2 regions of the Sporosarcina siberiensis genome follow, and region 1 is predicted to be linked to the other one. Evidence: predicted binding sites of a transcription regulator. Region 1 holds the regulator's gene; the other holds the start of a gene.

Region 1 (16,412 bases):
CAATAGTTGAAACCATTCGAAATGAAATCGGGAACGATTCATTGCTGGGCATTCATGGCGAATCCATGGGGGCGGCAACAACAATTCTTTATGCAGGAACTTTTGAAGATCTTGCTGATTTCCATATCGTTGATTGCCCATTCTCAGATTTCACGGAACAAATACTTCATCTTATGAGGAAAGATACTCCCCTACGGAATGCAACAATGCTTCGTATTGGAAACTTATTTATGAAGATACGTGATGGCTATTCTTTAAAATTAGTCTCTCCGAAAGAAGTAGTCGCCAATATTACAAAGCCAGTCTTATTCATTCACAGTTTAGAAGATGATTTCATTCTTCCTTATATGACAAAAGAATTATTTGGGGCTAAGCGCGGAGATAAAATGCTGAAGTTATTTAAAAACGGTGCACATGCAAAGTCCTTTAATGACAATCCAAAAAAATATGAAGAAGTCGTAAAAGAATATTTAAAGCGTTTTAATTTAATGGAATAAACTAAACAAAACATCCGTTGGAATACGTTGCCAACGGATGTTTTGTTTAGTTATTTTTAAGATATATCAACCTTTTATTTGTCTGTTTGTTTTTTCTTCTTTTCCAAATACTCTGTCCGTATTTTTTCAAGTTGCTGCTTTTTATCAAATTGGGCCGGTATATTTTTTTCATGATACTTTGTAACCGATGCCCGACCTTTGTTATCCAATTGATATTTCCCCACTTAGTTCACCTACTTTTCTTGTCTTTCAAGAGAATCTAATCAACAAATATTATATACCTTATTTTACTGCAGTTAAACTTATGAACATACTACAAATCTTGCATATCAGTGAAATATTAAAAACGCAGTAAAACATTTCATCGTCAAATCTGTATGTTTAATCAGTCGATTTAAAATTAGCTGATGCATTTTAAAGTCACCAATTGAATCGCTAGTTTCCAACCAAGCAAAAACCACTTTTCCGGGTTATCTTTCACCAGTAAAAGTGGTTTATTGCTTTACAGAAGAAAGTTTAACCTGAGAGAAGTGTTGACAGGTAATCTCTTTCTATGAACTGTTAGTGAGTAGCTAAAGAAGTAGCTTAATAAAGAATCACCCCGCCAATAGCTTAAGCTAAGACGAGTGTTTAATATTATTTTTTAGCTTTCTCTTTACCTTTTACTTTAGGTTGTTTCTCACTCGCTTTATTCATCTGATTCATCATCTGGTTAATCTTCTTTTGAGAAGGTTTTTGTCCCATCTGCATCATCATCATTCGCAACATTTCTTCATTAATCGGCGGGTTATCTTTCAAATATTTCATCATATATTGACGTGCAATGAAAAATCCTAAAGCTACACCTGCTAATAACGCAACAACAATTAATATAATTCCTAGCGTCAAACTCATCCGCCATACCTCCTTCACCTAAGTAGTTCAAGTAAACGTCACCAAGAAGGATTATACAACAGATTGAGTCGTTATACTACTTATTTAGCGAAATAATGCTTCTTCTTGTCCACGCATCTTCATATATTTGACTGGTTTTAACCAGCCCCATTCCCCATATCCGTCCATTACTGCGAAAAACCTATTGCCAGATTCCGAGAGTGCAACAAATAAATCAAGATCAAGCATTCTAGAACCATCACAATATACATTCAAAGCGTACGAAGAAAGTGAAATGGATATAGATCCTTTAACAGGATGAGTTAATTTGTACTCATTATTATTAAATTCTACGATTGGAAATAACTTTCCGAGATTATTTAAGATTGCCTCATTAATAGCTTGTCTTTCTAAAACTTCACATAGATAGTGCACTTCAGGTAAGTTTTTGCTATTTTCCGGGTTCTCTGTAAGTAAATCATATAATAGCCTTTCGCGTCCAATTACAAATGGCTGGTACATTTCTTTCACCTTATATATTTCGTATGTTCGCACTTATCGCCACCCCCTATTTAAATCGTACACCTTTAGAACTGAAAAGACTGTCATATTACGGAGTGAAAACTAACTATTATTGTCACAACAAGATGAATTCTAAGTATTCTGTCTAAACCGAGTAAAGAAAAACTGTTCCTAATTCCGTAACACGGATTCAGGAACAGCACTTTTTCGTTATTCGGCAAGTAATGCCTTTACTTTAGAGATTACATTTTCTTCATTAAATCCATACTTATCAATAACTGTATCACCAGGTGCGCTTGCACCAAATGTATCAATAGTAATTAAATCGCCTTCGTCACCAATGTATTTATGCCATCCAATTGAAGCACCCATTTCTATTCCAAGACGCTTTTTAACATTTTTCGGAAGCACACTTTGTTTATATGCAATCTCTTGTTTTTCAAATAAATCCCAAGAAGGCATAGATACAACAGATACGTCGATGCCTAAAGCTTTTAGTTTTTCTTGTGATGCAACTGCAAGACTTACTTCAGAACCTGTTGCAATCAGAATTGCATCTGCAATTTCTTTACTTGCTGGAGATACAATATACGCACCTTTTTTAACGCCTTCCATTGCAAGCTCTTCTGTTTTCGCTAAAACCGGTAAGTTTTGACGAGACAAGATTAAGCATGTAGGTGTATTGGTAGATGAAACCGCAATATTCCATGCTGCTGCAGTTTCATTCGCATCTGCAGGACGTATAATAGATAGTCCTGGCATTGCGCGAAGCGCTGCTAAGTGTTCTACAGGTTCATGCGTCGGACCGTCTTCACCGACGGCTACACTATCATGCGTGAAGACGTATGTTACAGGTACGCCCATTATGGCTGATAAACGTATCGCTGGACGAACGTAATCGCTGAACACAAAGAAAGTTCCTCCGAAGACATGCAGTCCACCGTGAAGTGCCATTCCATTTAATGCTGTACCCATAGCAAATTCACGGACTCCAAACCAAATATTCCGGCCAGAATAGTCGGACGACAAGAAATCTCCAGCGCCTTTTATTGTTGTTTTATTAGAACCGGCTAAATCTGCGCTACCTCCGAATAATGACGGAACGGCTTTTGCAATCGCATTGATTGCATCACCTGATGCAGACCGAGTTGCATGAGAAGTACCTGCTTCATAAGTCGGTAACGATTGTTCAAATCCTTCCGGTAACTTACGCTCAATTGCATCTTTAAGTTGCTTTGCTAAGTCACTGTACTCTTCCTCATATTTCGAGTAAAGATCATTCCATTGTTTTTCTTTTTGTGCACCTTGTTTTTCGGCAGCTTGACTGAATGTTTCATAGACTTCATCAGGTACATGGAAATCCTCTTCAAAAGTCCATTTGTAATATTCTTTTGTTAATTTCATTTCCTCTTCACCTAGAGGCATACCGTGTGCATCTGATTTACCAGATCTGTTTGGTGAACCGTAGCCAATTACTGTTTTAACTTCAATAATTGTTGGCCCGCCTGTATTGGATTTGGCCGTTTCAATCGCATTTGAAATATCGCCAATCTCGTTTCCATCTTCTACGCGGATGTAATTCCAACCGTATGATTCAAAACGTTTACGAATGTTTTCTGTAAATGACATATCCAAATCGCCATCAAGTGAAATATCATTACTATCGTAAAGTACGATTAATTTATCCAATTGCAGATGACCTGCAAGCGAGATTGCTTCCGCCGCAACGCCTTCCATTAAATCTCCGTCTCCACAAAGTGCATACGTATGATGATCTACAATGTCTAATCCGGGTTTATTGTAAGTAGCAGCTAGATGCTTTTCTGCCATTGCCATTCCAACCGCCATACCGATACCTTGACCGAGTGGCCCCGTAGTCGCCTCGACTCCTACTGTATCGCCGTATTCAGGATGACCTGGTGTAGAAGAACCCCATTGTCTAAACTTCTTAATTTCTTCCATAGGAAGACCATATCCTCCTAGGTGGAGTAAGCTGTAAAGAAGCATAGATCCATGACCAGCAGAAAGTACGAAGCGGTCCCGATTGAACCACTTTGGATTTGCTGGATTATGATGCATATGTTTTGTCCAAAGCGTATAAGCCATAGGAGCAGCACCCATTGGTAATCCCGGATGCCCAGAATTAGCCTTTTCGATTGCATCGATGGATAGTGTTCGGATTGAGTTTACTGCAAGTTGATCAATTATTTCAGTCATTTGAGTACATCCCTTCTAAATATCAATTTCATTTTTTTAGCAACCTGTTCACTTTTGTCAAAGGGTTACTTTTTCAGCTGAAGTTCGACCCCTACTGAATTAGTAACTAACCAAAAAAATGTCTTGAAATATGTTGAAACTATTCTACACATACAAGTTTAGACAACCTATGAGCTAAATACAATACTGAATGCACTTCTGACACTTAGTTGAGATATTTTCCATCACGTAAACGCTTTACCTTATCTGGCGTAACATCGTTTCCTTCCGGATCAAGTACCTTCACATGTTCAATAGTATCACGCATTGAAGCACGGAATGACTCTAGATACTCTTTGCGTAAACGCGTTTGTTCTTTTGCTTCCTCGATTGATAATCCAGTTGTTTTAGCCTTATTTGCCAGGACATTAATGCGATCGATTTTCTCTTTAAATTGCAATTTTATTCCTCCATCTTTAATATAGAATGATTAAAACGTATACAAAAAAAGCAGAAAGTGCAACAAATCAGCCTTCCTGCTTTTTTTGATATTCAATATATCTACGATGAACGGTCGCTTTACTTACGTCATGTCCAAGCCCATTAAGTACACTTGTGATTTCTTCGTATGTAAGACCTTTAACCCTAAGGGAAACAATTTCACTAATCGGTATTTCAATTCGTTCTCTGCCTTCCATATTTCCTTTGTTTTTCAAGTTCCTCTCTGGTCTATAGCCCTTCTTAACGGCTCTTTTCATACCACGACGTATTTTGGCATTATGTAGTTTTCGTTGGTATTCCTCGACTATTGATAGGATTTCTAAAAGCATTGTGTCCATTTCATTTAAAGCAATTGGACCTTTATCGCTATGTGAATAAACTTCTGTGTTTGTTTTTTCAAGGAGATGCAGGACGGCCATACGTGCATTTCCACGTCCAAGTCTCGTTTCATCTTGGATGAGTACTGCATCAATTTCCTCATCCCGAACATATTCAAGTAAATCTAATAATCCTTCGCGATCAATGTCAAAACCACTATGCCGATCTGTAAATGTTTTCTGATTAATAAAACCTAGTTCTTCTGCCATTTGTTCAAGCTCTTCCTCTTGCCTAGATAAAGACTTATCTTGTTGTTCTTTATCTGTACTAACCCTACAATAACTAACGCTTTTTTTTACTTGGTTCATTATTTATCACCTGATGCTAGTTTTGCAATGTCCATATTTTCATCTTTCACCTTTTTTATAATGGGCATTTTTAAATCATCTCCAATTCGTAAATTAGTTGTCGAAAGGTTGTTCAAGTCCATTACTTTTTGAATCCACTGCTTTTTCGGTGTGTTTTCGGAGTAATAAACGGATAGTCCCCATAGTGTATCACCTTCTGAAATAATTATTTCTTCAAATGCAGGCTCACTACCTATTTTATTTGTCCCTATAAATGTAAATGTTATACATAAAGCAATTACAAGAAGTAAATAACTATTATTTTTAATGAAAGTCATCATTTCTCCCCCTAGCGAATGTTTGTTCGGAATACATGTTCTCATCATAATTCACTTTTTTTCAAAAGTCAACATCTATTTAGAACCTGTGTTTGCTTTTTTGAAAATCGACTGTTATACTAAAACTAATCAAAAGATTCCGTCCCAACAGGCATTATCACTGTAGGATGGTTCTAGTAAACTATTAATTGAGAGGTGATTCTTATGAAAAAAATATCTAAACGACAAGAGGATATTATGAGTTTTATTAAATCCGAAGTTCTGCAAAAAGGATATCCACCATCTGTTAGAGAAATTGGCGAGGCAGTTGGACTTGCTTCCAGTTCTACAGTTCACGGACATCTTGCCAGACTAGAAAGTAAAGGATTTATAAGAAGAGACCCAACTAAACCAAGAGCTATTGAAGTACTCGATCCTGAAGGATTGAATGCCTATAAACCAGGTGTTATTAATGTTCCACTGGTGGGTAAAGTTACAGCAGGTTTGCCGATTACAGCGATTGAAAATATTGAAGAGTATTTCCCGCTCCCTGAATCATTTGGTACATCCGAGGATAATTTATTCATGCTGGAGATTGTTGGTAACAGCATGATTGAAGCCGGTATTTTAAATGGGGATCATGTTGTCGTTAAACAACAACAGACTGCACAAAATGGTGAAATTGTTGTTGCGATGACAGATGATGATGAGGCAACTGTGAAACGATTCTTTAAAGAGAAAAACTATTTTAGATTGCAACCGGAAAACTCTTCTATGGAACCTATTATTTTAGATAATGTATCGATTTTAGGTAAAGTTGTTGGGGTATATCGGACAATTCATTAATTCATAAGAAAAAAAGGAATCGTTCTCACAAAATGTGAGAACGATTCCTTTTTTAATTTGTTTTGATCAGATTTTCTTTTACAAGCTTAGCAATTGAAGACAAGACCGCTACTTTTACATGTTCATATGTAAGTCCACCCTGTACATAGGCAGTAAATGGTGGCCGAATTGGGCCGTCTGCTGTTAACTCAATGCTTGAACCTTGTATAAACGTTCCTGCAGCCATTATAACGTCGTCGGTGTAACCAGGCATATAAGACGGTTCAGGTGCGAAGTGTGCATTAATAGGCGAGTTTTCTTGAATCGATCTGCAAAAAGCAATCATCTGCTTAGCATTTTCAAATGAAACTGCTTGGATCAAATCGGTTCGTTTCACTGAATAATGTGGTGTCGTTTCCAAACCAAAGTCCTCTAGTAATGCTGCCGTAAAATGCGCACCCTTTACCGCTTGACTCACAACATGTGGTGCAAGAAAGAATCCTTGGAACATTTCACGAAGCGTGTCTAGTGAAGCACCAGCTTCAGCACCGAGTCCAGGTGATGTCATACGGTAGCCACATTGTTCTATAATATCTGCTCGACCCGCAATATAACCACCCGTTCGAACGAGTCCCCCACCAGGATTTTTAATAAGCGAACCCGCCATTAGATCAGCGCCCACATCCGTCGGTTCCTTCTCTTCTACAAACTCACCGTAGCAATTATCAACGAAAACAATAAGTTCCGAATTGATCTCTTTAATGTTTCGAATCATCACTTCAATTTCTTCTATCGTAAAAGAAGGACGATCAGAGTAACCTCTAGAACGTTGAATCGCAACCATTTTTGTTTTGCTATGAATATTATTTATGACTTCTTCAAAATTAACTGAACCATCTAAGTTTAGATCAATGTGTTTGTAAGTGATTCCGTAATCATACAAAGAACCAGTATCTTTGCCTTTTCCAGATACAATCGATTCCAGTGTGTCATATGGTTTACCTGTAATATACAGTAATTCATCACCAGGCCTTAATACGCCGAATAAGCTAATGGAAATTGCATGCGTTCCCGAAATGATTTGGTTTCGCACGAGACATGCCTCTGCTCCAAATACTTCAGCATACACTTTTTCCAATACATCTCGACCTTCATCATCATAGCCATACCCTGTAGAGCCGTTTAGATGGAAATCACTCACCCTATTATTTCTAAAAGCAGCAAGCACTTTACTTTGATTCATAAAAGCGGTTTTTTCGATGACACTAAAATAAGGTATCAGTTTTCGTTCGATTTCCTCAGACTTTGTGAGCAATGCATTATTTTCGTCAGCAAACATTATTTATTCCTCTTTCTTTTTACATATTCCATTCATTATCTTATCACTTTGCTCGTTGTCGTCAATCTTTTATGCACGTCAAGTTGCTTGTTTTAAAGATTCTGTTACTATAAATAAAATGGTTTGAAACGGAGGAAGTCGATTGGCCTGGGATGTCTTGAGTTTAATTGGCACAGTTGCATTTGCGGTTTCAGGTGCAATTGTTGCGATGGAAGTAAAATACGACTTATTCGGTGTATATATATTAGGTGTAGTTACCGCATTTGGAGGTGGCGCACTGCGTAATTTACTTATTGGTGTTCATACGGACACATTATGGGAGCAAGGATTTTTATTTAAAGCGGCACTCATTTCAATCACAATTATCTTCTTATCTTCTCATAATTTGCTGTCCCACTGGGAAAAATGGGGAATCTATTTTGATGCGATTGGATTAGCAGCCTTCGCTGTTCAAGGAGCGATGTTCGCAGTAGAACTCAATCTTCCTCTAAGTGCTGTAATTGTTGCTGCAGTTCTAACAGGTTCAGGTGGAGGTATTATTAGAGATCTTCTTGCTGGAAGAAAACCTCTCGTTTTTAGAATTGAAATTTACGGAGGCTGGGCAGCACTAGCGGGTTTAGTCATTGGGCTTGGTCTATTTGAAGGGGACGTTGCACTTTACATTATTCTCGCGCTTACAACGACTTTACGAATCCTCTCAATTATTTATAAATGGAGATTACCATTTCGAACAATGCCTGATTAAAAAACGGAGTAAGGATTACATCCCCTACTCCGTTTTACATTTGTTATTCTTCTGGATTCAGTATCACATTTTTTGATGGAAGAAATGTTGATATTGCATGTTTATAGATGAGGTGCTGTTTGCCATCCGCTTCAATAAGTACTGTAAAATTATCGTAAGATTTGATAAGTCCTTTTAATTGAAAGCCGTTTATTAAAAATATTGTGACAAAAGTGCTGTTTTTCCTCAATCCATTCAATACGATTTCCTGTAGATTCCCCTGTTTCATACGCGAGCTCCTCCTGTTGTAAAACTATATTCATTCACTCTTTTATATCTTTCGCTTTTTATCGTTAATATCCTTCAATATTCCAATAATTATTACTTTTGTTCCTAATTTTGCATCATACCATGAAATTTCTAGCTTATTCCTAAAATAGGTCAATTGTCTTTTTGCATAGTTCCTAGTATTTTTTTTAATTAATTCAATCGATTCCTCAAATGTACTATGCCCTTCGATGTATTGATGAATCTCTTTATAGCCAATCGCTTGAACGGACTGCATATTCCGAATCCCCAAATTCCATAAGTTTTCCGCTTCTTTCAAGAGTCCCTTTTGAATCATTACATCCACTCGTTCGTTGATTCGCTCGTATAGAATTTCACGATCTACATCTAAACCAATAATAAGATGATCATACAGAGGTTGTTTACCTGCATCGTTTTCATGGTCTTCCTTAGTTCTGCCCGTCACTTCAATTATTTCTAGTGCGCGGACAAGTCGTTGATGGTTATTAGGATGGACCTTTTCTGCACTTAATGGATCTAAGGTAGCCAATCGCTTGTGTAAAATCCCACTTCCGTATTCTAAGAGTTCCTCTTCTAGACGTTTTCTAACCAAAGGGTCTGAAGCTTCTTCAGTGAACCGAAAATCAAACAATACAGACTGAATGTAGAGCCCTGTGCCACCTACAATTATAGGAATCTTTCCACGATCTTGTATGTCTTTTATCCAATTACGAACCTCAGTCTGATACTGAGCAACTGAAAACGTTTCATTTGGCTCTTTAATATCAAACATATGATGTGGAATGCCTTCCATTTCTTCGTTAGTAATTTTTGCGGTCCCAATATCTAATCCTTTGTATACTTGCATTGCATCACCGTTAATCACTTCTCCGCCTATAGCTTTAGCTAGTTCAATACTAACAGCAGTTTTACCGGACGCAGTGGGACCAACTATAGCGATGACTTCTGGACAATTTATCATCGACTTTCCATCCACTCCCAAATCATTTGAAAGACCTCATCTGAATTTGTATCATTCACTACTTCATGTCGACTTTCATCATATAACATAACGGTAACATCCTTAATTCCAGCATGGTCGTAGCCTTTCGCAACATCCCATATAGCTTTCCCATAATTCCCGACAGGATCTTTCAAACCCGAAAACAACAATATGGGCAATGTCTTTCGTATTTTTGCAATCTCTTTTTTCTTATGAATAATTCCAAGACCGTCAAATAGATCTGAGAAAAACTGTGTCGTTGGTACGAATCCACAATACTTGTCTTGCATATATGATTCTATAACTTCGGGATTTTTTGATAACCAATCAAATTTAGTCATAGGGTGGTCGATTTTTCGATTGAACCCGCCAAAAACTACTTTGTCTAGCAGTTCATTTGGCTGATCAAAACCGTGTGTTCTTCCTAGAACCTGAACGAGTGCTTTTCCTCCGTAGCGTGCCAAACCAGGATCCCCTCCCGTACCCGAAAATACCGCACAATCAATTCCATCACCAAATTTTTGAATATACCGCCGACCAATGAAGGATCCCATACTGTGACCAAAAAGAGTGAACTTCGGAGTGGAGTAGACATTCTGAAAATATGTAACGATTTCAAATGCATCATCAATCATGCGCTCAAAACCACTATCTTCAGCAATATATCCTTGGATACCATTGATTTGCGATGTTCTCCCATGTCCTCTATGATCGTGGCTCGAAACAACATATCCCTTTTTCACGAATTCAGTTGCAAATTCAATATACCTTCGACTATGCTCCGCCATACCGTGAAGTATATGAAGATGACCTATAGGTATTCCTTCAGGTTCCATAACGTATGCATAAATTGAAAAACCATCCGACATTTCCAATGACATTTCCTTCATTATCTCAGTCCCCCTTTATGGCACTATATCTCATTGCATTATGTTCAATGACTTCAATATTTATCCAACTAGTTGTTGGAATTCATCAAAGTTTAAAAACCCGTGCCGCCTCAACTGCTTTTTTCCAACCTTTGTATAATTCGTCCCGTTCGTCTTCCGCCATTTGTGGTGAATACGTCTTTTCTTTTGACCAAAGCGATTCAACCTCTTCGATTGATTTCCAAAAGCCTGTTGCAAGACCTGCCAAATATGCAGCGCCAAGTGCAGTCGTTTCTTTATATCTCGATAATTCTACATCTGCCTGTAATAGATCACTTTGAAATTGCATTAGAAATTCATTTGCAACCGCTCCACCATCCGCACGTAAGATACCAATTTCCATCCCTGCATCCATTTCCATCGTAAGAAGCACGTCTTTTGATTGATAAGCTAAAGATTCAATTGTTGCACGAATGAAATGTTCCTTCTCAGTACCACGAGTTATCCCAAAGACCGCACCACGAGCGTCAGAGTCCCAGTAAGGGGTTCCAAGTCCTACAAAGGCAGGAACAACATAAACACCCTCTGAAGAAGCGATACGAGTTGCATAGGCCTCTGCATCCGAGGAATTTTGTATCATTCGAAGCCCATCTCGTAGCCACTGCACGGCTGACCCCGCAACAAAGACACTTCCTTCAAGCGCATAAGTAACTTCACCGTTCAGCCCCCATGCAATTGTCGTAAGTAAACCATTATCTGAACGAACCATTTTATCGCCCGTATTGAGGAGCATGAAACAGCCTGTTCCATATGTGTTTTTAGCCATGCCTTTTGTGAAACACGCCTGACCAAATAAAGCACATTGCTGATCCCCGGCCGCACCTGCTATAGGAACTTCTACACCAAAAAATATGGTTGGATCGGTATTCGCATAAATTTCGGAAGAGGGTCGAACTTCTGGCAACATAATTGGTGGAATTTGCAACAATTCACAAAGCTCCAAGTCCCACTTCAATTCACCAATGTTGTAAAGCATTGTCCGGGATGCGTTGGAATAATCCGTTACATGAACTTTCCCTCCAGATAATTTCCAAATTAGAAATGAATCTATCGTTCCAAATAATAAATCTCCTGCTTCTGCAAGTTGTTGAGCACCTTTTACATGATCCAGGATCCACCGAACTTTTGTTGCTGAAAAATACGGATCCAGTCTCAATCCAGTTTTTTCGTGAATCTGTTTTTCATGACCCGCTTCTCGAAGACCATCTACAATTTCTTGCGTTTGTCTGGATTGCCAAACAATCGCATGATAAATCGGTGCCCCAGTTTTTTTATTCCAAACGACGGTTGTTTCACGTTGGTTCGTAATGCCAATGCCATCAATGTCTTCTGCTTGCTTTCCACTTTCCGTCAACACGGTTGCTATAACGGCTAGGACAGAGCCCCATATTTCATTTGCATTGTGTTCAACCCAACCCGGCTTTGGGAAGTATTGCCTAAATTCACGCTGCGCAGAATGCACCATATCGCCTTCACGGTTAAAGAGAATGGCCCTTGTACTGGTTGTTCCCTGATCGATTGATAAAATATAATCTCCCATCGTAGACCCCCCTTTTACATCACTCTTTTGAACATCTTCTCAATTTCATAAGTTGTAAAATGGACGAGAACCGGTCGCCCATGTGGACACGTAAATGGATTTTCAGAATCCGAAAGATCTTTTAACAATCGCTCCATATCCCCAAGTGTTAAATAGTGATTTGCTTTAATTGATTTTTTACAGCTCATCATAATTGCAGCATCTTCTCGAAGTTTACCAATATCAATCTTCCGGGAAGTCAAAACTTGCTCAATGATATTTTCAATGATTTCAGATTCCTCACCTTCTGGAAACCATGATGGAAACTCCTTCACTACATATGAAGTAGGTCCAAACTCTTCTAAAAAGATTCCTACTTCTTCAAACAAAAACATGCTTTCCTCAATCTTTGTCTTGTCGTCTGCTGAATAGTGAAACATTAGGGGAATAAGAAGAAGTTGGCGTTCTTTATTATCCGAGTCTTTTAATTTGTCTCTAAAGAATTCATATTTAATTCGTTCTTGTGCCGCATGCTGATCAATCATGAAAAAGCCGTCTTCATTTTGGGCGATAATATACGTTCCATGAACTTGACCAACAGGAAAAAGCGTAGGAAATCTTTTTTCCGGTTCGACTGGTAACTCATCTTCTAATTCCGGACTTTCATTTACTATCCAACTGTCTTCCACCGTAACATTCTCGACTTCGCTATACGTTGTTGGTTGAATTGTAGTATTGGCCGGAATTGTCGGACGAGCATGATTTATGTTTTTCCACAGATTCCCCTGTTCGGAAGGCTTCGAGACTACTTTTTCTTTCTTCACCGCACTTGGAACAATTACATTTTGACGAATTGCTTGTCCAATTGCTTCTTGTATAAGTGATAACAATTCCCCTTCTTTACTCATCCGGATTTGTTGCTTGGAAGGGTGTACATTGACGTCCGTTAGAATGGGATCTCCCACAATATTTACGATTGCAATGGGCAAGCGCCCGATTGGTAAATACGTATGAAATGCATCAAGGATTGCCCGATCGATAGCGTAGCTTTTCACCCATCTGCCATTGACCATTAGTGTTATATAATTTCTAGAAGCTCTCGTTTGCTCAGGGAGCGATACATAGCCACTCACTTTGTAGTCTGCATTACTTCCTTCAAATGAAATCATTTTTTTCGCCAAACCGATACCGTAAATATCTGAGAAAACACGTAATTGATCGCCACTTCCAGATGTTTGTAAAATCGTTTGACTGTAATGCGTTAATTTAAATGCGATTTCCGGATGACTTAGGGCAAGTCTATTCACAAGTCCAATAGTATGCCCGAGTTCCGTCTGAATTGTTTTCATGTATTTAAGTCGTGCAGGCGTATTGTAAAAAAGTTGCGAGACCGTAATATCCGTTCCTTTTCGAAGGGCAGCACTCTTATGTGAGATTAAATGTCCTCCTTCGATATGAACTTCTGTACCCGTTGTTTCGCCGTCCGATGTCCATAAATTAATTTTCGTGACAGACGCAATACTAGCAAGAGCCTCACCGCGAAAGCCTAATGTTCGAATCCGAAACAAATCATGCTCATTCATTATCTTACTCGTTGCATGACGTTCAAATGACTGGACAGCATCAACCGAACTCATTCCTTTTCCGTTATCCGTTACACGAATCTTCATGAGACCTGCTTCTTCTAGTGCAATCTCAATAATAGTGCTGTCAGCATCAATCGAGTTTTCAACAAGTTCTTTGACTATAGAAGCGGGACGCTCTACAACTTCGCCAGCCGCAATTTTATTCGATAATAGATCGTCCATCACTTTGATGATATTCACGCTAATCATCCTTTCTTAATGCTTAGCTTCTCTTTCAATTCAAAAACGTATTGTAAAGCGAGTAACGGCGTCATATTGAGTACATCTTTTTCTTGTAAGTTGTTTAGTACTTCTTTTTCTTCAGTTGTAATCGAGTCGCCAGACTCATTTTGAATATCAAAAAAGGCTAATTGCTCTGGTTCATTAAAATGTTGTGGTGCTGTTTTCTCGCTTTCGAATCTTTCCAATAATTCCTTTGCACGCTTCAGTAAAGGTTCTGGAAGTCCTGCAAGATCTGCAACGTAAATTCCGTAACTTCTATCAGCAGCGCCTTTCATTACTTTATGCAAAAAGACTACTTTTCCATCTTGTTCCATAGCAGCAACATGCACATTTTCAAGTCTCGCTAACTCGTTATCAAGATTTGTTAGTTCATGGTAATGTGTTGAAAATAGTGTGTTGGCACCAATTTCATCGTGAATATGCTCCATCATGGCTTGTGCAAGCGACATTCCATCGTACGTTGATGTACCACGACCGATTTCATCAAATAATAACAAGCTTTTTTCAGTTGCATTGGCAATCGCATGTTGAGACTCCATCATTTCCATCATAAATGTACTTTGACCCGATGCAAGATCATCCGCAGCTCCGATTCGAGTGAAAATTTGATCGGTTACAGGGAGAAGTGCTGTGTCGCAAGGGACATAACAACCAATTTGGGCCATTACAACGGTGAGAGCTATCTGACGCATGTACGTACTTTTACCGGACATATTTGGACCTGTAATGAGTAACATATTCGCATCATCTGTTAAGATGCAGTTATTTGGAACATATAAAGAATGATCCATCATTTTTTCCACAACAGGATGTCGACCATTTTTTATTTCCAACGCTTTACCTTCGTGGAATACCGGTTTTACGTAGTTTTGATTTTCGGACACAGTTGAAAATGCTAAAAGTACATCCAACTCACTTAAAACAGATGCTAACTTTTGTATTTCTCTTATATGAACTTTCATCTCATCGCGAAGTGTGCTAAATAAATCGTATTCAAGTTCAAGACCTTCAGACTCCGCATTTAAGATCAAATCTTCCTTTTCTTTCAGTTCAGGTGTTATGTAACGTTCTGCATTCGCCAGCGTTTGTTTGCGTTCATATCGCTCTAAATCAGCTAAATGAATATTGGATTTTGTAATTTCAATATAATAGCCGAATACTCGGTTATACCCTATCTTTAAAGTTCTAATACCTGTTCGAACACGTTCTTCTTGTTCTAATTCAGCGAGCCAAACTTTACCGTTTTTCGCTGCATCGCGATATGTATCTAGCTTTTGATGATAACCATCTTTTATTACGCCGCCATCTTTTATTGATAAAGGAGGATTTTCTGCAATTCCATCTTCCAATTTACAACGAATTTCATCGCATAAATGAATCCGGTTGGAAAACTCACCCAGTAATGATCTGCCGGAATTTGCAAGTGCTGTTTTAATATCGGGAACTTTTCGAAGTGAATTTCGAAGTTGTGCAAGATCTCTACCGTTCGCACTTCCCATCGAAATTCGACCCGCTAAACGTTCAAGGTCATACACTTCTTTTAAACTTGTTTTCAACTCATCTTTCAAGAAGTATTCTTCAATTAATTCAGTTACGGCTTCGTTTCTTTTTTCTATTTCCTTAATGTCCGCCAGAGGTTGATGTATCCACATTTTCAGTTTTCGAGCACCCATCGCTGTAACTGTTTCGTCTAACAACCAATAAAGGGACCCTTCTTTCGTACTGTTGCGAATGGATTGAACAAGTTCCAAATTCCGCATTGAATTCGCATCTATGGATAATAGAGCCTGCTTTTGGATGAATTCAAATGGACGTATATGTTCCAGTGCATTTTTTTGCGTCCTTTTCACATATGTAAAAAGTTTACTGCATGCTTCCAGTACATCCTCCGGAACAAATGCATCCGTTTCTGGAATTTCTTCACCGTATTCAATAGATAGAACAATATTACGTTTACTCATGCTGCCGCTTAGTGCTATATGCAATCCTTCTCCAACAACAACTTCTTTCATTCCAAGCGCTTCAATTTCAGAGATTAAGGTACGCTCGTCTCCAATTACATATTGTACTTTCCCTTCACCTGTTGATAAATCGAGATAGGCAAGTGCATATTTATTATCCTCGATACAATCTGCTGAACCGATAAAATGATTCGTATTCGTATCAATACTTTTTCCTTCCGTCATCGTGCCCGGTGTTACGATACGCACAACACCTCTTTTAACAATTCCTTTTGCAGTTCTAGGGTCTTCCATTTGTTCACATATTGCTACTTTATGTCCTTTTTGCACAAGTGTTTCGATATAACCTGCAGCCGCATGATACGGGACCCCACACATCGGAATT
Region 2 (16,412 bases), on a different contig from region 1:
GTTTGGTTCAGATCCTTGTTGCCAGTCTACTATCGATTCCTTAATGTCATCAATAGCACCAGGGACGGTTTTTTTTGCTTCTGCTGTTAGCTTTGTAATGGACGTTTTTAAATCATTGATTTTTTCTTTAGCGTCTAGAAGTAGTTCTTTCATGTCCGTAGAGGCGCTTTTAACGGATGTGCGCAGTTCACTCCCGGATTTCGGAGTAGAGTATAAAACGGTAACTGCGGCAGCAACGGTTCCTACTGCCAAGCCAATGAAAAATGTAGATGTTTTCATAATTGAGTATTCTCCTCTCGATACTTCTATTATTCCTTAGTATAGTTTAATTAAAACATTTTAAAGATGTCTCGACAACAAAAAAAGCTTTCCGAATTACGATTGGAAAGCTTTAATATCTATAATTAATAGAGGCTGCGATTAAAAACCAAGTCTGTTTTGTAGGTTTAATTACAATTGGATTGATAATAAAAGTACAACTGTAATATGAAAAAATGCAAACAGATTTTCTACTCCTAAAATAAAGAGTACGACATAAAAGGCGATTAAAACTAAGTAGATTTGTATTTATTTCATGAGAGTTGTTTTTGAATATTTGCAGCGATTTCATTTATGCGTTCAGGTGTATACTCTGAAACTTTAGGTTCCCATAATGCTAAGTCGAAACCATCAGATTCATCGTAACGAGGTATAAAATGCAAATGGAAATGAAAAACGGATTGGCCTGCTGGAGCACCGTTGTTTTGAAGTAAATTCATTCCAATTGGATTAAATTCTGCCTTCAATGCATTTGCGATTTTTGGAGCTACTGCGAAGAGCTGACCGGCTTCTTCAGCGGTGAAATTATAGACATTTTCAGTATGTTTCTTAGGAATAAGGAGTACATGTCCTTTAGTTAAGGGCATAATATCCATAAATGCATAAACATGTTCATCTTCATAAATCTTTGCACTTGGAATGGTTCCTTCAATGATTTTACAAAAAATACACTCAGTCATTTTGCCACTTCCTTTCATTATTTAGATAAGTGTATCATATCTTTAAATAATAGATGTGCGGTGGACAAGACATTAAGGGAATGTTTTTGTTATTATAGAAGTAGAACGGGGGATGGACATGGCAATTGTTGAATTGAAAAATGTAACAGGTGGTTATTCCCGCAAACCAGTTTTACACGATTTGTCTTTTGAAATTGGAGAAGGAGAACTCGTTGGTTTAATTGGTCTTAACGGTGCGGGAAAAAGTACAACGATTAAGCATATCATTGGGCTTATGAATGCTCACAGTGGTGAAATTCGGGTAAATGGTGTGACGTTCGGTGAAGATCCAGAAAAATACAGAAGATCCTTCACTTATATTCCGGAAACACCGATTCTCTATGAGGAATTAACACTTAGAGAGCATCTTGAACTTACTGCGATGGCTTATGGAATTGATCAGGATGTTTTTGAAGCTCGTTCAGCAAGTCTTTTAAAAGAATTTATGATGGAAAAGCGCCTAAAATGGTTTCCGTCTCATTTTTCAAAAGGAATGCGACAGAAAGTAATGATTATGTGCGCATTTCTTGTAAATCCATCCTTATATATTATTGATGAACCCTTTGTTGGGCTAGATCCGATTGGTATTAAATCTTTGCTCGAACAGATGTCTGAAAAGAAGGCAGAAGGCGCATCCGTTCTGATGTCCACACATATCTTATCAACGGCGGAACAGCATTGTGATCGAATCATCCTACTGCATGAAGGAAAACTGCGGGCAGAAGGAACAATGGAAGAACTTAGAGAGGCATTTGGACGGCCAAATGCATCCTTAGATGATTTATACATTGCGATGACAGAGGAATCAGATCATGAACAATTTGCGTGAAATATGGGGAACCCGTTTTGTCCATTACATGACAGAGCTTCAGAAGTATTTGAAATATGTATTTACGGGACATTTAGCAATCGTCTTCGTGTTCACAATAGGGGCAGGAGGTTATGCGTATAGTGAGTGGCTAAAGGATGTACCAGCAAATTTTCCAGTTGCATATATTGCGGCCATTCTAATCGGTGCAGCTCTAACGTATTCTCCACCTGTGACGTTAATTAAACAGGCAGATACAGTTTACTTTTTGCCTTTAGAAAAGCAACTGGAAAGTTACTTGAGCCGAGCCTTAAGTTGGACAACCTTTTCTCAGTTACCTTTGCCTTTTATTTTGTTTATTATTATTTTACCTCTTCTTTCTGCTACAGAGACAGGATCGAAAATTATTTATATTTGGATTGCTGTTTTCATAGTTGTTTTTAAGAGGATTTTTGTTGAAACAGAATATTATTTTAGGCATGCACTTAGGGGGCGTTGGGTGTGGCTCGACCGTGCGATCCGGTTCTTGTTGATATCAAGCCTTCTACTAGTGTTGTTAAGTTTTAATCCACTTATCATTGTACCTATTGTTCTTATGATTGGTATTTACTGTGTGTATTGGCGAAATGTTAAAAGTAAAAAACCATTTCCATATGACCATTTCATTGAGTTGGAACAAAATCGTATGATGGCTTTTTATCGATTTGCAAATTACTTTACAGATGTTCCGCACTTGAAAGGGTCTATCAGTAGAAGAGCTTGGCTTAGTTTTCTAACTAGACCAGTGAAAATGGAGAGCGGTATCGCACAATCTTATCTTATTAAACGTACGTTTATTCGTACGGATGATATTTTTTGGTTATGGGTCAGACTTACCGCCATAGCTGTAGTGGGGACTCTCTTTATTCCGTTCCCGATTGTGATATTTATATTTGCTGGGGCACTTGCATTTGCATCCGCGGTTCAGTTGATATATGCACTTCGTTCTGGATATGAGTTCCGAATGGATATGTTGTTTCCAGAAAAAGAAGATACTCGCCCAGGTGCAATCCGAAAGATTGTCCGTAAAGTGCAGTGGATCCAAGCTGGATTTGTATTGATAGCCGCATTGTATTTTTATGGGTTTACAATGACACCATTTCTTCTTCTAGGTATCATTTTATTAATTTCGGAAATAACGATTCGGAACACAGGTGAAAAGAAAGAAGCTTACTAATATGACTATTTAACTGTTCTTGACGTAATAAATAGAATATTTCAAAAAACCTTGCAACTTTGTTGGATAATTATATATACTAATTAAAAGGCATCAGGGGTGAGTGAAATGGAGAACAATTATTCATATGCTGAGTTTATGAAAGCCGTGGGGAGAAACAGTTCTTCGATTGAGGCAGAAAAACTGCTCAATGAAATTTATATGGACTTGTTTCTAAATCGTATTCACAGGGAACAAACGAAGGAAAGACTGATGGTGCTTATTAATCATTCACTAGATTGTCTAGACGAACAATCTTTTCTAAAATATTCCGATCAACTTGCACACTTCAATGAAACTGTTTGAAAATATCGAGGACGCCACATGAGTTATTCATGTGGCGTCCTTTCATTTAACTAAAACAGATGTTCGTTATATATTACTGATTTAGTATATACTATAAATAAGTATATATAATTCATTTTTTGGAGGGACGACTATGGTCGGGAAATTTAATTTGAAAGCTCCATTTACTCCGCAAGGCGATCAGCCGGCTGCTATTGCTAAACTTATAGAAGGACTGCGAAAAGATGAAAAACATCAAACTCTTCTAGGAGCAACAGGTAGTGGGAAGACGTTTACGGTTTCAAATGTTGTCACAGAAATAAATAAACCAACTCTTGTCATGGCGCATAACAAAACATTGGCAGGGCAATTATATAGTGAATTCAAGGAGTTTTTTCCGGATAATGCAGTCGAATATTTTGTTAGTTATTATGATTATTTTCAACCAGAAGCGTATATTGCACATACTGATACGTATATCGAGAAGGACTCAAGTATTAACGATGAAATAGATAAGTTACGACATTCAGCAACATCTTCATTATTCGAAAGAGAAGATGTTCTAATTGTTGCTTCTGTATCTTGTATTTATGGTTTAGGCTCTCCAACAGAATACCGTGATCACGTCGTTTCTTTACGAAAAGGCATGGAAATAGGACGAAATGATCTTCTGCGGAAATTTGTTGATATCCAATATGAGCGGAATGATATAAGCTTCGTTCGCGGAACATTCCGTGTTCGTGGTGATGTTGTCGAAATATTTCCTGCATCACGTGATGAGCGCTGTCTTCGGATTGAATTTTTCGGCGATGAAATTGATCGAATCCGTGAAGTAGAGGCTTTAACAGGTGAAATCATTGCTGAACGCGAGCATGTGGCTATTTTTCCAGCATCCCACTTTGTTACGAGTGAAGAGAAAATGGTAAAAGCCATAGAAAACATTGAAACTGAACTTGAGGAACGTTTAATTGTGTTGCGCAATGAAGACAAGCTTCTTGAGGCTCAGCGACTTGAACAGCGGACACGCTACGATCTGGAAATGATGAAAGAAATGGGCTTTTGTTCGGGGATTGAAAATTACTCCCGTCATTTAACACTTCGACCTTCTGGTGCTACACCATATACACTTATAGATTATTTTCCTGAAGACTTTCTATTAGTTGTCGATGAAAGTCATGTCACGTTGCCACAAGTACGTGGAATGTATAACGGAGACCAAGCTCGAAAAGGAACATTAGTGGAACATGGTTTCCGGTTGCCATCGGCATTGGATAATCGTCCTTTAAAATTCGAGGAATTTGAAAAAAAGGTGCATAATGCTATTTACGTTTCGGCAACTCCGGGACCTTATGAAATCGAACACACCCCCGAAATGATTGAGCAAATTATTCGACCAACGGGGCTGCTTGATCCAACAATTGATATAAGACCTATTAATGGACAAATTGATGATTTAATTTATGAAATAAATGAACGGATTAAAAAGAATGAGCGTGTACTCATTACGACACTTACGAAAAAAATGTCTGAGGACTTGACTGATTACTTAAAAGAAATTGGACTTAAAGTACAGTATCTTCATTCGGAGATAAAAACGCTTGAACGTATTGAGATTATTCGGGAGTTACGGCTTGGAACATATGACGTATTAGTAGGTATAAACCTTTTACGTGAAGGTATTGATATTCCAGAAGTTTCTCTTGTAACAATCTTAGATGCGGATAAAGAAGGATTCCTTCGTTCTGAACGTGCTTTGATCCAAACGATTGGTCGTGCTGCAAGAAACTCTAATGGTCACGTAATAATGTATGCGGATCGAATGACGGATTCAATGACTAAGGCAATCAGTGAGACGCAACGTCGTAGAGATATCCAACATGCGCACAATATTAAATACGGCATTACCCCAACAACAATTATTAAAGAAGTAAGAGATGTAATTCGTGCAACACAAGTGGCAGAAGAAGAGGAGTCTTATTTTGAGAAACTGACGAAGGGTAAAAAGATTACGAAAGATGAAAAAACAAAACTCTTAGCAGTTCTAGACAAAGAGATGAAAGCTGCAGCAAAAGCGCTTGAATTCGAACGGGCTGCACAATTGCGAGATACTATTTTGGAACTGAAAGCAGAGAGGTGAGTCCTATGAGAAATAAAGAAATCATCATACAAGGTGCACGAACACATAATTTAAAAAATATTGACGTAAATATACCGAGAGACCAACTTGTTGTAATGACAGGACTTTCTGGATCTGGAAAGTCCTCTCTTGCTTTCGATACAATTTACGCAGAAGGTCAACGACGATATGTAGAATCATTGTCTTCCTATGCCCGTCAGTTCTTAGGGCAAATGGACAAGCCGGATGTAGATGTAATTGAAGGATTATCGCCTGCAATCTCAATTGACCAAAAGACAACGAGCCGAAACCCTCGTTCTACAGTAGGTACTGTAACTGAAATCTATGATTATTTGCGTTTGCTGTACGCACGTGTTGGTAAACCGATTTGTCCGATACACGGCACAGAAATATCGTCGCAAACAATCCAACAAATGGTTGACCGACTTATGGAGCTGCCGTCACGGTCACGAATCCAAATACTGGCACCAATTGTTTCGGGTCGCAAAGGGGCACACGTAAAACTTCTTGAAGACATCCGTAAAGAAGGATATGTACGTGTAAGAGTGAATGGTGAAATCATTGATTTAGACGATACGATTGAGTTGAATAAAAATAAGAAGCACAATATTGAAGTTGTTATCGATCGTATTGTTATGAATGAAGATATTGCGGCACGTTTAAGCGATTCACTAGAGTCTGCACTACGCCTTGCTGAAGGAACTGCGATAGTAGATGTTATTGACGGAGAAGAAATTCTCTTCAGTGAACACCATGCATGCCCACTGTGTGGATTTTCAATTGGCGAACTTGAACCACGCATGTTTTCATTTAACAGTCCATTTGGTGCATGCGGGGAATGCGATGGACTTGGAACGAAACTCGAAGTAGATATAGAACTTGTCATTCCAGATTACTCTTTATCTTTGAAAAAGCATGCAATTGCACCATGGGAACCGACAAGTTCTCAGTATTATCCAGAGTTATTAAAAACTGTTGCCAAGCATTATGGAATTTCAATGGCAACACCTGTAGGGAAACTTACAGAAGAGCAACTCGATAAAATATTAAATGGTTCCAAAGATGAAAAGATTCGCTTTCGTTATACAAATGAATTTGGCGGGACGCGTGATAGCGATATTTACTTTGAAGGAGTCTTATCGAATATAGCAAGAAGGTATAAAGAAACCTCATCAGATTATATTCGTGACCAAATGGAGAAGTATATGGCTCAACAACCATGTCCATCATGCAACGGATATCGTCTGAAAGAAGAGTCTTTAGCCGTTAAAGTGAATGATGTTCATATAGGAAAAGTAACGGAACTGTCCATAATTGAAGCCGATCGCTTCTTTAAAAGTCTAACGTTATCTGAAAAGGATACCCAGATTGCTGCACTTATTTTGAGAGAAATAGCTGAGCGACTTGGATTTCTAATTAATGTCGGTTTAGATTATTTAACGTTATCAAGAGCATCCGGAACACTTTCTGGAGGAGAGGCTCAGCGAATACGATTGGCAACTCAAATTGGTTCTAGACTAACAGGTGTCCTATACATTTTAGATGAACCTTCAATCGGTCTTCACCAACGTGATAATGATCGTTTGATCGAAACTCTTAAGAACATGAGGGATATAGGAAATACATTAATAGTTGTTGAGCATGATGAAGACACGATGATGGCGGCAGATTACTTGATTGACATGGGCCCTGGTGCCGGTGCTGACGGTGGGGAAGTTGTTTCCGCAGGAACACCAACAGAGGTGATGAACGACCCTAAATCGCTGACTGGTAAGTATTTAAGTGGTGAAAAGTTTATTCCATTGCCTCTGAAAAGACGTAAGTCAGATGGGCGGAAAATAACGATTAAAGGTGCTGCAGAAAACAACTTAAAGAATGTCAATGTGGATATCCCACTTGGCCAGTTTATTGCTATAACAGGAGTTTCTGGTTCAGGGAAAAGTACATTGATCAATGAAGTCCTATATAAAGTACTCGCTCAGAAATTAAACCGTTCAAAACAAAAACCTGGGCAATATAAATCTGCTACAGGTTTAGAAGAACTCGAAAAGGTAATTGAGATAGACCAGTCTCCGATTGGGCGAACGCCTAGATCTAATCCGGCAACATATACAAGTATGTTTGATGATGTGCGTGACGTATACGCTTCTACGAATGAAGCCAAGGTACGAGGCTATAAAAAGGGTCGGTTTAGTTTTAACGTAAAAGGCGGCCGTTGTGAAGCGTGTCGCGGAGACGGTATCATTAAAATTGAAATGCACTTTTTACCAGATGTCTATGTACCTTGTGAAATTTGTCACGGAAAACGCTACAATCGCGAAACACTTGAAATCCGTTACAAAGGGAAAAACATTGCCGATGTTTTAGATATGACTGTAGAAGATGCACTACTCTTTTTCGAAAACATCCCCAAAATCAGTCGGAAACTTCAAACGATTTTAGATGTCGGGCTCGGATATATTAAACTTGGGCAGTCCGCTACAACATTATCGGGTGGGGAGGCGCAGCGTGTAAAACTTGCATCGGAGCTTCATAAACGTTCGAACGGAAAATCATTTTACATTCTTGATGAACCTACGACCGGTCTTCACACGTATGACATTGAAAGACTTCTTGTAGTGTTACAAAGACTCGTTGAAACCGGTAATACAGTACTTGTCATCGAGCATAATTTAGATGTCATCAAAACTGCAGACCACATCATAGACTTAGGACCAGAAGGCGGAGACAAAGGCGGGCAAATAATTGCTACGGGTACTCCGGAAAAAATTGCGAAATCAGAAGCATCGTATACAGGTCATTATTTGAAGATGATTCTTGAACGGGACCGGAAACGGATGGAAGCAAAAGTCGAAGCAGCAGAATTGATTTGAAAATGAAACCTTTTCTAGATTCAATCGTATATATACACATAAGAGAAATACGGAGAAATCCGAAAAAGCTATTAGGAGGCTGAATTATGCAAAGCGAACGTAAACGCATTTTAACAATGCTTGAAGACGGTATTATTACTACAGAAGATGCTTTAACACTTCTTGAAAAGTTAGGGGATTCTCAACCTGCAAGTGATCAAGAAACTACCGGACAAAAAGCTGAAGAATCAAAAATTCCTTATGAAGAATTTGACACTAAAGATTCTAAATCCACTGATGATCAATCGGAAGAACCTTCTATGGACGACTTTTTAGAAGATTTGAAGAAAGACTTTTCTCATGTTGGCGATCGATTTATGCATTTCATGCAATCTGCCGTACAAAAAGTGAAAACATTTGATTTTGAAACACCTTTTGGACACGCATTTTCTTTTAATCACTCAATTTCAAAAGATGGAGATGGAATCGAAGAAATTATCGTGGATATAGATAATGGGAAAGTTATGATTCACTGTGGAGAAGAAGATGAGATTCGAGCGGATTTCACTGTGAAAACCTACAATTCTGAATCTGAGGAAATTGCAAAAAGTGAATTTCTTGATAAAATCCTTTTCGTAAATGAGGATCATAAACTGATGGTTTCTAGTAATATGAAAATGACCCAAGTGAATTTGGATCTTTTTATACCTAAAAAGAATTATGAAAAAATTTCAGCGCGTTTATTAAATGGTTCATTTAAAATGAATGATGTTGAAGCAAATAAAGTTCGCGTCAAAACGGCTAATGGGAAAATTGGTGTTTCCAGACTTACTTTTAAAGATGCAGAATTTGAAACTGTAAATGGTTCCATTGATCTGAATGGATTAGTGGGAACATCATTGGAAGCGGAAACGTTAAATGGACGTGTTTATATTGATGGTCTTCTGAAAAATGTTGAAGCTCAATCTCTAAGTGGACATGTCGTTGTAACTACAACAGATCCTAATGCGGAGAAAATTGAAGCAAAAACGATGAGTGGATCCGTTGAAATATACATTCCTTCTGATAGTTCGTTATCAGGAGAAATTTCGTCGAATATGGGGCGACTTGATTTACAATTAGAGGATGTAAAGCGTACAACCGATCAAAATCAGTTGTTCCAACGAACGATTCGTTTTAAAAAGGAAATCGATGATAAAAACTCATTACACATTTTTGGTGAAGCGAAAACAGGTTCTGTACTTGTTTGCTATAACGCGAAACAACTATAATAATAACCGGTTCACACACATTAGTATTTTGTGTGTGAACCTTTTTTTATCGAATTGCATTCTTACGGTTTCTCCTCACTTTCTACAAAGAATAAATCCGCAAGAAGGAGACATCCTCTCGAGTTATGTTAAAATGAATCAATATGTTTAGTAAATGTAAGTGAATGGAGGAAAGATAATGTCTTATGTACTTGTGAAAAAAATACAGGATCGGTTTTCACTTCAGCTCAAGGCGGGAGAAGAAGGACTTGGGAGGAAAATATATAAAAGTGATATTTCTCGTCCAGGACTTGAGATGGCTGGTTATTTTACTTTTTATCCATCGGAGCGAATACAGGTGCTTGGTAAAACGGAATTATCTTTTTTTAATGGCCTTGAGAAAGCGGATCGTATAGATCGTATGAATCGTCTTTGTACAGAAGAAACTCCGGCCATTATTGCTGCAAATGGAATGGAAGTTCCTGTAGAATTATATGAAGCAGCTGATAAAATGGGGATTCCTGTTTTTCGTACAAGTATTGCAACGACAAGATTTTCAGGGATGTTGGCAAACTTTTTAGAAAGTAAACTTGCTCCAATGACAGCAGTTCATGGAGTTTTAGTGGATGTGTACGGAATTGGAATTCTAATAACTGGGAAAAGTGGTATTGGTAAAAGTGAAACAGCACTTGAATTAGTGAAAAGGGGACACCGCCTCGTAGCTGATGATCTAGTTGAAATTAGACAAGTAGCTGAAAATATTTTAATTGGAACATCTCCGGAACTCATTGAGCATTTGTTGGAAATCCGCGGTGTTGGAATTATAGATATGATGACATTGTTTGGTGCAAGTGCAATAAAGGGTGACATTCGAATTTCAATAGTTCTTGAACTAGAAGACTGGGTACTGGAAAAAACTTACGATCGACTGGGGCTTGATGAAGAGAAAATAAAAATTATTGGTACAGAACTGACTAAATTAACAGTGCCTGTTCGTCCTGGACGCAACTTGGCGGTCATTATAGAAGTTGCTGCGATGGATTACCGCCTAAAAAGACTAGGGGTCAATGCAGCAAGAGATTTTTCTGATAAACTTGACAATGTAATTGGAAGTAAACCGAGCCAGATGGACGAAGAGGAGTGAAATACTACATATGAGTAACTTACTAGCAATTAATCCAATAGCATTTTCTCTTGGATCTTTAGAAGTACGTTGGTACGGAATTTTAATTGCGCTTGGAATTGTACTTGGGTTCATCGTTGTTCAGCGTGAGATGGTGAAGCGGGGAATGCATGTAGATTTCCTAACAGACCTCCTCATTTGGGCGGTTCCTATTGCGATAATTAGTGCGCGGATTTACTATGTTATATTCTCATGGGATTATTATAAAGATAACCTTGGCCAAGTTTTTCAGATTTGGGAGGGTGGAATTGCGATACACGGGGCATTAATTGGTGCTTTTATCACTACTTACTTTTACACGAAGAAGCGTGGAGTTTCTTTCTGGAAGGTAGTTGACATTGCAGCTCCAGGTCTTCTTATCGGTCAAATAATTGGTCGTTGGGGAAACTTTATGAACCAGGAGGCACATGGTGGACCTGTCTCTGAAAACTTTTTAAATAATACACTTATCCCTGATTGGATAATGAACCAAATGACAATAGAAGGTGTAACGTATCATCCAACATTCTTATATGAATCCTTATGGAATGTCGTTGGACTTATTATCATTATTTTATTACGCAGAGTTCATTTGAAAAGAGGGGAAATGTTCCTGTTTTACCTTATTTGGTATTCAGTAGGCCGGTTTTTCATAGAAGGAATGCGGACGGATAGTTTGTATGTCATTGGTGAACTGCGAGCGGCGCAACTTGTGTCTGTAATAACTGTCATTGTTGGTATCGTGATTTTTGTTGTAAGACGATATGTTCAAAAAGTGAAGTTAACTTATCAAGATAAATAAAAGCAGTATATATTAATGCAGACCTATAAAGAAATGGATATCCTGTGTTGCCACTACTTAGAATATATGTTGTGGCAGCATTTTTTCTAACGATAGTAGGTGCAAATGTCTGTAAACGAATTGAACAACATAGAGAGAAAGGGCGATTGTAAATGGTTAAACCAATTAATACTTTATTATTCGATTTTGATGGTACGTTACTGGACACAAATGAGTTGATCATTCAAACTTTTCAGCACGTTCTTGGCAATCATTATCCAGGGAAATACGAAAGAATGGATATATTAAAATTTCTTGGGCCAACGTTGCATGAATCCTTTAATTCAGTGAATCCTGAAAGTACTGAGCAGTTGATTCAAGAATATAGAGCCTGGAATATGATGATGCACGATGAGCTTGCCAAAGAGTTTGATGGTGTATCAGAAACTCTCAACTTGCTAAAAGCCGCTGGTATGAAGATGGCGATTGTTTCGACTAAGAAAAAAGACATGGTCCTTAAAGGCATTGATCTCCTAGATGTAGATGGAGTATTCGATGTTGTAATTTGTATGGATGATGTTACCAAAACAAAGCCGGATCCTGAACCAATTTTACTTGCACTTGAAAAACTGGAAGCTGAAAAAGAGAATACACTGATGATAGGTGATAATTATCATGATATCGAAGGTGGCCAGAATGCTGGAGTACGTACCGCTGGAGTATCGTGGTCTATAAAAGGGGAACAATTTTTACAAAATTATAAACCGGATTATATGCTGCATCATATAACAGACCTATTTGAAATCATAAAACAGGCAGAAAATTGAGAAGGACAGAACGCTACGCTGCAAAAGGTGGAGCAAATTCCCTTTGGCATATATATAAAACGGTGTCCTTTTTTAAAGTGGCTAAAAATTTTGCGGTTATACAGGTGTCGAGATATACACCTTTTATACCTGTAAAGAATTTTTTGTTTCGTTTTTTCTTGAAAATGGAGATTGGAGAAAAGGCTTCATTTGCTTTAATGGTGATGCCAGATGTCATGTTTCCGGAACGCATAAAAGTAGGAGGAAACTCGATTATTGGCTTCAATACAACAATTCTTGCACATGAGTATTTGATTGACGAATATCGAATTGGAGATGTTGTGATCGGAAAGAATGTATTAATCGGTGCGAACTCTACAATTCTTCCCGGAATAGAAATTGGAGACGGAGCGATTATTTCTGCCGCGACACTTGTTAATCGTGATATTCCACCGGGAGTATTTGCAGGTGGAAACCCAGTGAAGATTATTTTTACAAAAGAACAAATGGAAGAACGTTTAGCTTCTTCCAACGCACGTTTAACTCCTGATGAAAGAGGTTAAACAATGAATGGTATCGTGTTCTGTTTTGTAGAAGAGTTGAAAAGGAAATGTATTGACTGAACTTATGGTATAATAGGAATAATAACGGGAAGGAACGTCTGATACGTTCCTTCTTATTTTTTCGGGGGAATATAAATGACCAATAAACGTGCGATGAATGATAAAAAAGTGATTTCGTTCATTCCGGACGGTGAATTTTATTATGAAAAAGCGATTCTTGCAATGCAACGTGATCGACTTGAAGATGCACTTAAATATTTGAAGAGGGCGACGGAGCTCAGTCCAAACGACCCGCGAATTATTATGCAATATGGTGTGCTTGTAATGGAAGAAGGCCGTTTCGAAGAGGCTCATGAACTTCTATTGTATTCTCATGAAATCGATGAAACAAATCTAGAAAACATTTTTTACTTGGCAGAAATCCATGCACATTTAGGGTTGCTTCGCGATGCTAAAGTGTACGCTCAAAAATACATCTCGATGGATTCTGATGGACCTTTTGCGGACGAATCATTGGAAATTATTGATTTTGCAGAGCAAGAGGATGCATTCTACGATGAGGGCGAAGTAAGAGATGGAGAAGTCTATTTCCTACAGGAGAAAGCACGTCGTTTAATGGAATCAGGAGATTTTGATAAAGCAACAGATTTACTCGAATCCATTATTAAGGATCACCCCGATTTTTGGGCAGCATATAATAATTTAGCACTTGCTTACTTTTATGTCGGAAAAACCGAAAAAGCAAGTGTGCTTCTTCATGATGTTTTAAAACAAAACAAAGGCAATCTTCATGCGCTTTGTAATTTGGCTGTTTTTTATTATTATGAAAAGAAAGAAGAAGAACTAGAATCACTTCTAGCGTTACTTGTTAAAATAAAACCTTACGTTATTGAACATAGATACAAATTAGGTGCGACGTTCGCATTAGTTGGAAGACATAAAGAAGCATTTAGTTGGTTGAGAAGTCTTCAAAAACGTGGATTTGAAGGCGATGCTGGTTATTACTTTTGGTTAGCCCATGCTGCTTACTTTTCAGGTCACGAGGACATCGCACGTGAAGCGTTTTCTACACTTATTGATATAGACCCTACTAAAGAGGGTTATGAACCGTGGAAAGACGTGGAGGATGACCTCGGTATTCATTCACTTGAACAAGACCGAGATTTCTTGCTTGCAAAAATACGCAATGAATATCGTAGTGAAAGAATGTTTGGTTTTTACTTGCTTGGAAAGTCAGGTCATAAGCAAGAAATAATTTCGCATCCATCTTACATTGATGTCGATAGTTTGAGTTCATTGGAACAACTTTTCCTAGCAAGTGGTCTTGAGTATGAGTTTATGCCGAGGACAGACTTTGATAAAGAGTTCATGAAAGCACTTGAAACAACAGAAATTCTTTATGAAAAGTATAGACCACTGAATCAGCAGGCGACTCATTTATTTCAAATGTGGTTTACGCTTTGTGAAAGTGCGCTCACTAGATCCTATCCGTTTCGAAATCCTAAAGCTCTTGCAGCAGCAGTGGATTATATGTTTCAATCTGCACGGTACACAGGAATAACGAAAACTAAGATGGCAAAGGAATACGGCATTTCTATTCCGACTTTAACAAAATATGTGAATGAACTGATTGAGTTCTTGCCACACTTTGATGGTGTATAGGCTTTAAGACAGGCAAAAAGTTTGTATAGACCGTCTTAATCTTATACGATTTAGTTGTAAATGTTTTTGAGGAGGAAATCTAAATGACGACAGAAAAAATATATGATGTAATTATTATCGGTGCTGGACCTGCTGGCTTAACAGCTGCAGTTTATACATCTCGTGGAAACTTATCTACACTTATGCTTGAGCGTGGTATGCCAGGTGGTCAAATGGCTAATACAGAAGATATAGAAAACTATCCAGGTTTTGAACATGTACTCGGACCGGATTTATCGACAAAAATGTTTGATCATGCACGTAAATTCGGAGCTGAATATGCGTATGGTGATGTTACTGAAATAATTGATGGTGAAAGTTATAAAACGATTATTGCTGGTGCTAATCAGTATAAAACTCGTGCAATTATTATTACAACAGGTGCAGAATATAGAAAAATGGGTGTTGCAGGTGAAGCTGAGCTTACCGGCCGCGGTGTAAGTTATTGTGCGGTATGTGATGGTGCATTTTTCCGTGGCAAAGAGATTGTTGTTGTCGGTGGTGGAGACTCAGCCATTGAAGAAGGTTCATATTTGACTCGCTTCGCAGATAAAGTAACAGTTATTCATCGTCGCGATGAGCTACGGGCTCAAAAGATTATTCAAGACCGTGCATTTGCTAATGAAAAAATGGATTTTATTTGGAATACAACAGTCAAGCAAGTGAATGACAAGGATGGTAAAGTTGGTTCCGTTACATTGCAATCTACTGTAGATGGTTCTGAAAAAGAATTTGATACAGAAGGAATGTTTGTCTATGTAGGAATGAATCCATTAACGAAGCCATTTGAAAAGCTTGGTATTTTAGACGAAAATGGTTATATTATTACAAATGAAATTATGGAAACATCTGTACCAGGTATTTATGCAGCTGGAGATGTTCGTGAGAAATTGTTGCGTCAAATCGTTACTGCAACAGGCGATGGCAGTATTGCAGCTCAAGCAGTTCAGAAATACGTTGAGGAACTTATGGAAAAAATCGGTGCAGAAGTTTAATCTGCTGAAGATTGATTTAATAAACTCTTAACATGACTGTAACAAGACTGCAACATGGGTGGGGTATAGTAGTATTATCAATTGACCCCCCTTTTGATATAGCAAAAACTATGGCTGCTACCGATTTATTTCGGTTAGCAGCCACTTTTTTGTCTTTCTAATGTCGTTTGGCACATTAAAGATGTATAATGGCACTATACAAGCAAATAAAGTGGGGATATAAAATGCAAAGAATCGCAAATTTACTCGTTCTTAAAAACGATTATGTATTGTTACTGAAAAAACCGAGACGTAACTGGTATGTTGCACCTGGTGGTAAAATGAATCCAGGTGAATCGATATACGATGCGGCGGTTAGAGAATTCACAGAAGAAACAGGAGTCCAACCAATTCATCCACATCTAAAAGGTGTCTACACAATGGTGATTACCGATTCGATTGAAAAACCAACCAAAGACGAGTGGATGTTGTATACATTTCTTGCAAGAGATTTGTCTGGTACTCCTTTCGAGAAAACTGCGGAAGGCATTCTCGAGTGGCATCCTGTAGAAAGCCTACGAACACTTCCAATGGCGGAAGGGGATCGAACGAACTTGCTTTTTGCCGCCTATCAATCAGGAATACAGTATGGAACGTTTATTTATACAGAAGAATTCAAATTGTTGAAAGAGGAAATTCAAAATTCTTTGGAAGGTGATGTGACATGACAGAAGAAAATGTTTACAAGAAAGATATAGAATTAGTCATTATTACCGGAATGTCAGGTGCTGGTAAAACAGT

The links. Region 1 encodes LexA, which represses DNA repair genes until DNA is damaged. Its sites were predicted from a motif close to CGAACATATGTTCG; they were not measured.
Region 2: the regulator LexA is predicted to act here: its motif matches at 3,459-3,472, upstream of uvrB (excinuclease ABC subunit UvrB).

What each region holds. Positions count from the first base shown of each region.
Region 1 is NZ_JBHUGI010000032.1:75,720-92,131, forward strand. Features, by position in the region: gene ACFSFY_RS11280 (alpha/beta hydrolase) at 1-497, shown strand, start outside; gene ACFSFY_RS11285 (hypothetical protein) at 572-721, opposite strand; gene ACFSFY_RS11290 (YneF family protein) at 1,134-1,391, opposite strand; gene sirA (sporulation inhibitor of replication protein SirA) at 1,476-1,925, opposite strand; gene tkt (transketolase) at 2,103-4,109, opposite strand; gene ACFSFY_RS11305 (DUF896 domain-containing protein) at 4,315-4,548, opposite strand; gene ACFSFY_RS11310 (YneB family resolvase-like protein) at 4,616-5,275, opposite strand; gene yneA (cell division suppressor protein YneA) at 5,275-5,592, opposite strand; gene lexA (transcriptional repressor LexA) at 5,797-6,417, shown strand; gene ACFSFY_RS11325 (methionine gamma-lyase family protein) at 6,470-7,735, opposite strand; gene ACFSFY_RS11330 (trimeric intracellular cation channel family protein) at 7,878-8,480, shown strand; gene hfq (RNA chaperone Hfq) at 8,524-8,748, opposite strand; gene miaA (tRNA (adenosine(37)-N6)-dimethylallyltransferase MiaA) at 8,791-9,729, opposite strand; gene ACFSFY_RS11345 (alpha/beta fold hydrolase) at 9,726-10,640, opposite strand; gene glpK (glycerol kinase GlpK) at 10,726-12,219, opposite strand; gene mutL (DNA mismatch repair endonuclease MutL) at 12,234-14,024, opposite strand; gene mutS (DNA mismatch repair protein MutS) at 14,030-16,412, opposite strand, start outside.
Region 2 is NZ_JBHUGI010000005.1:36,948-53,359, reverse strand. Features, by position in the region: gene ACFSFY_RS02675 (YtxH domain-containing protein) at 1-279, opposite strand, end outside; gene ACFSFY_RS02670 (HIT family protein) at 573-998, opposite strand; gene ACFSFY_RS02665 (ABC transporter ATP-binding protein) at 1,117-1,866, shown strand; gene ACFSFY_RS02660 (ABC transporter permease) at 1,850-3,061, shown strand; gene ACFSFY_RS02655 (IDEAL domain-containing protein) at 3,170-3,406, shown strand; gene uvrB (excinuclease ABC subunit UvrB) at 3,540-5,522, shown strand; gene uvrA (excinuclease ABC subunit UvrA) at 5,528-8,395, shown strand; gene ACFSFY_RS02640 (DUF4097 family beta strand repeat-containing protein) at 8,482-9,645, shown strand; gene hprK (HPr(Ser) kinase/phosphatase) at 9,824-10,768, shown strand; gene lgt (prolipoprotein diacylglyceryl transferase) at 10,779-11,588, shown strand; gene ppaX (pyrophosphatase PpaX) at 11,741-12,394, shown strand; gene ACFSFY_RS02620 (acyltransferase) at 12,391-12,936, shown strand; gene ACFSFY_RS02615 (tetratricopeptide repeat protein) at 13,072-14,598, shown strand; gene trxB (thioredoxin-disulfide reductase) at 14,682-15,632, shown strand; gene ACFSFY_RS02605 (NUDIX domain-containing protein) at 15,857-16,339, shown strand; gene rapZ (RNase adapter RapZ) at 16,336-16,412, shown strand, end outside.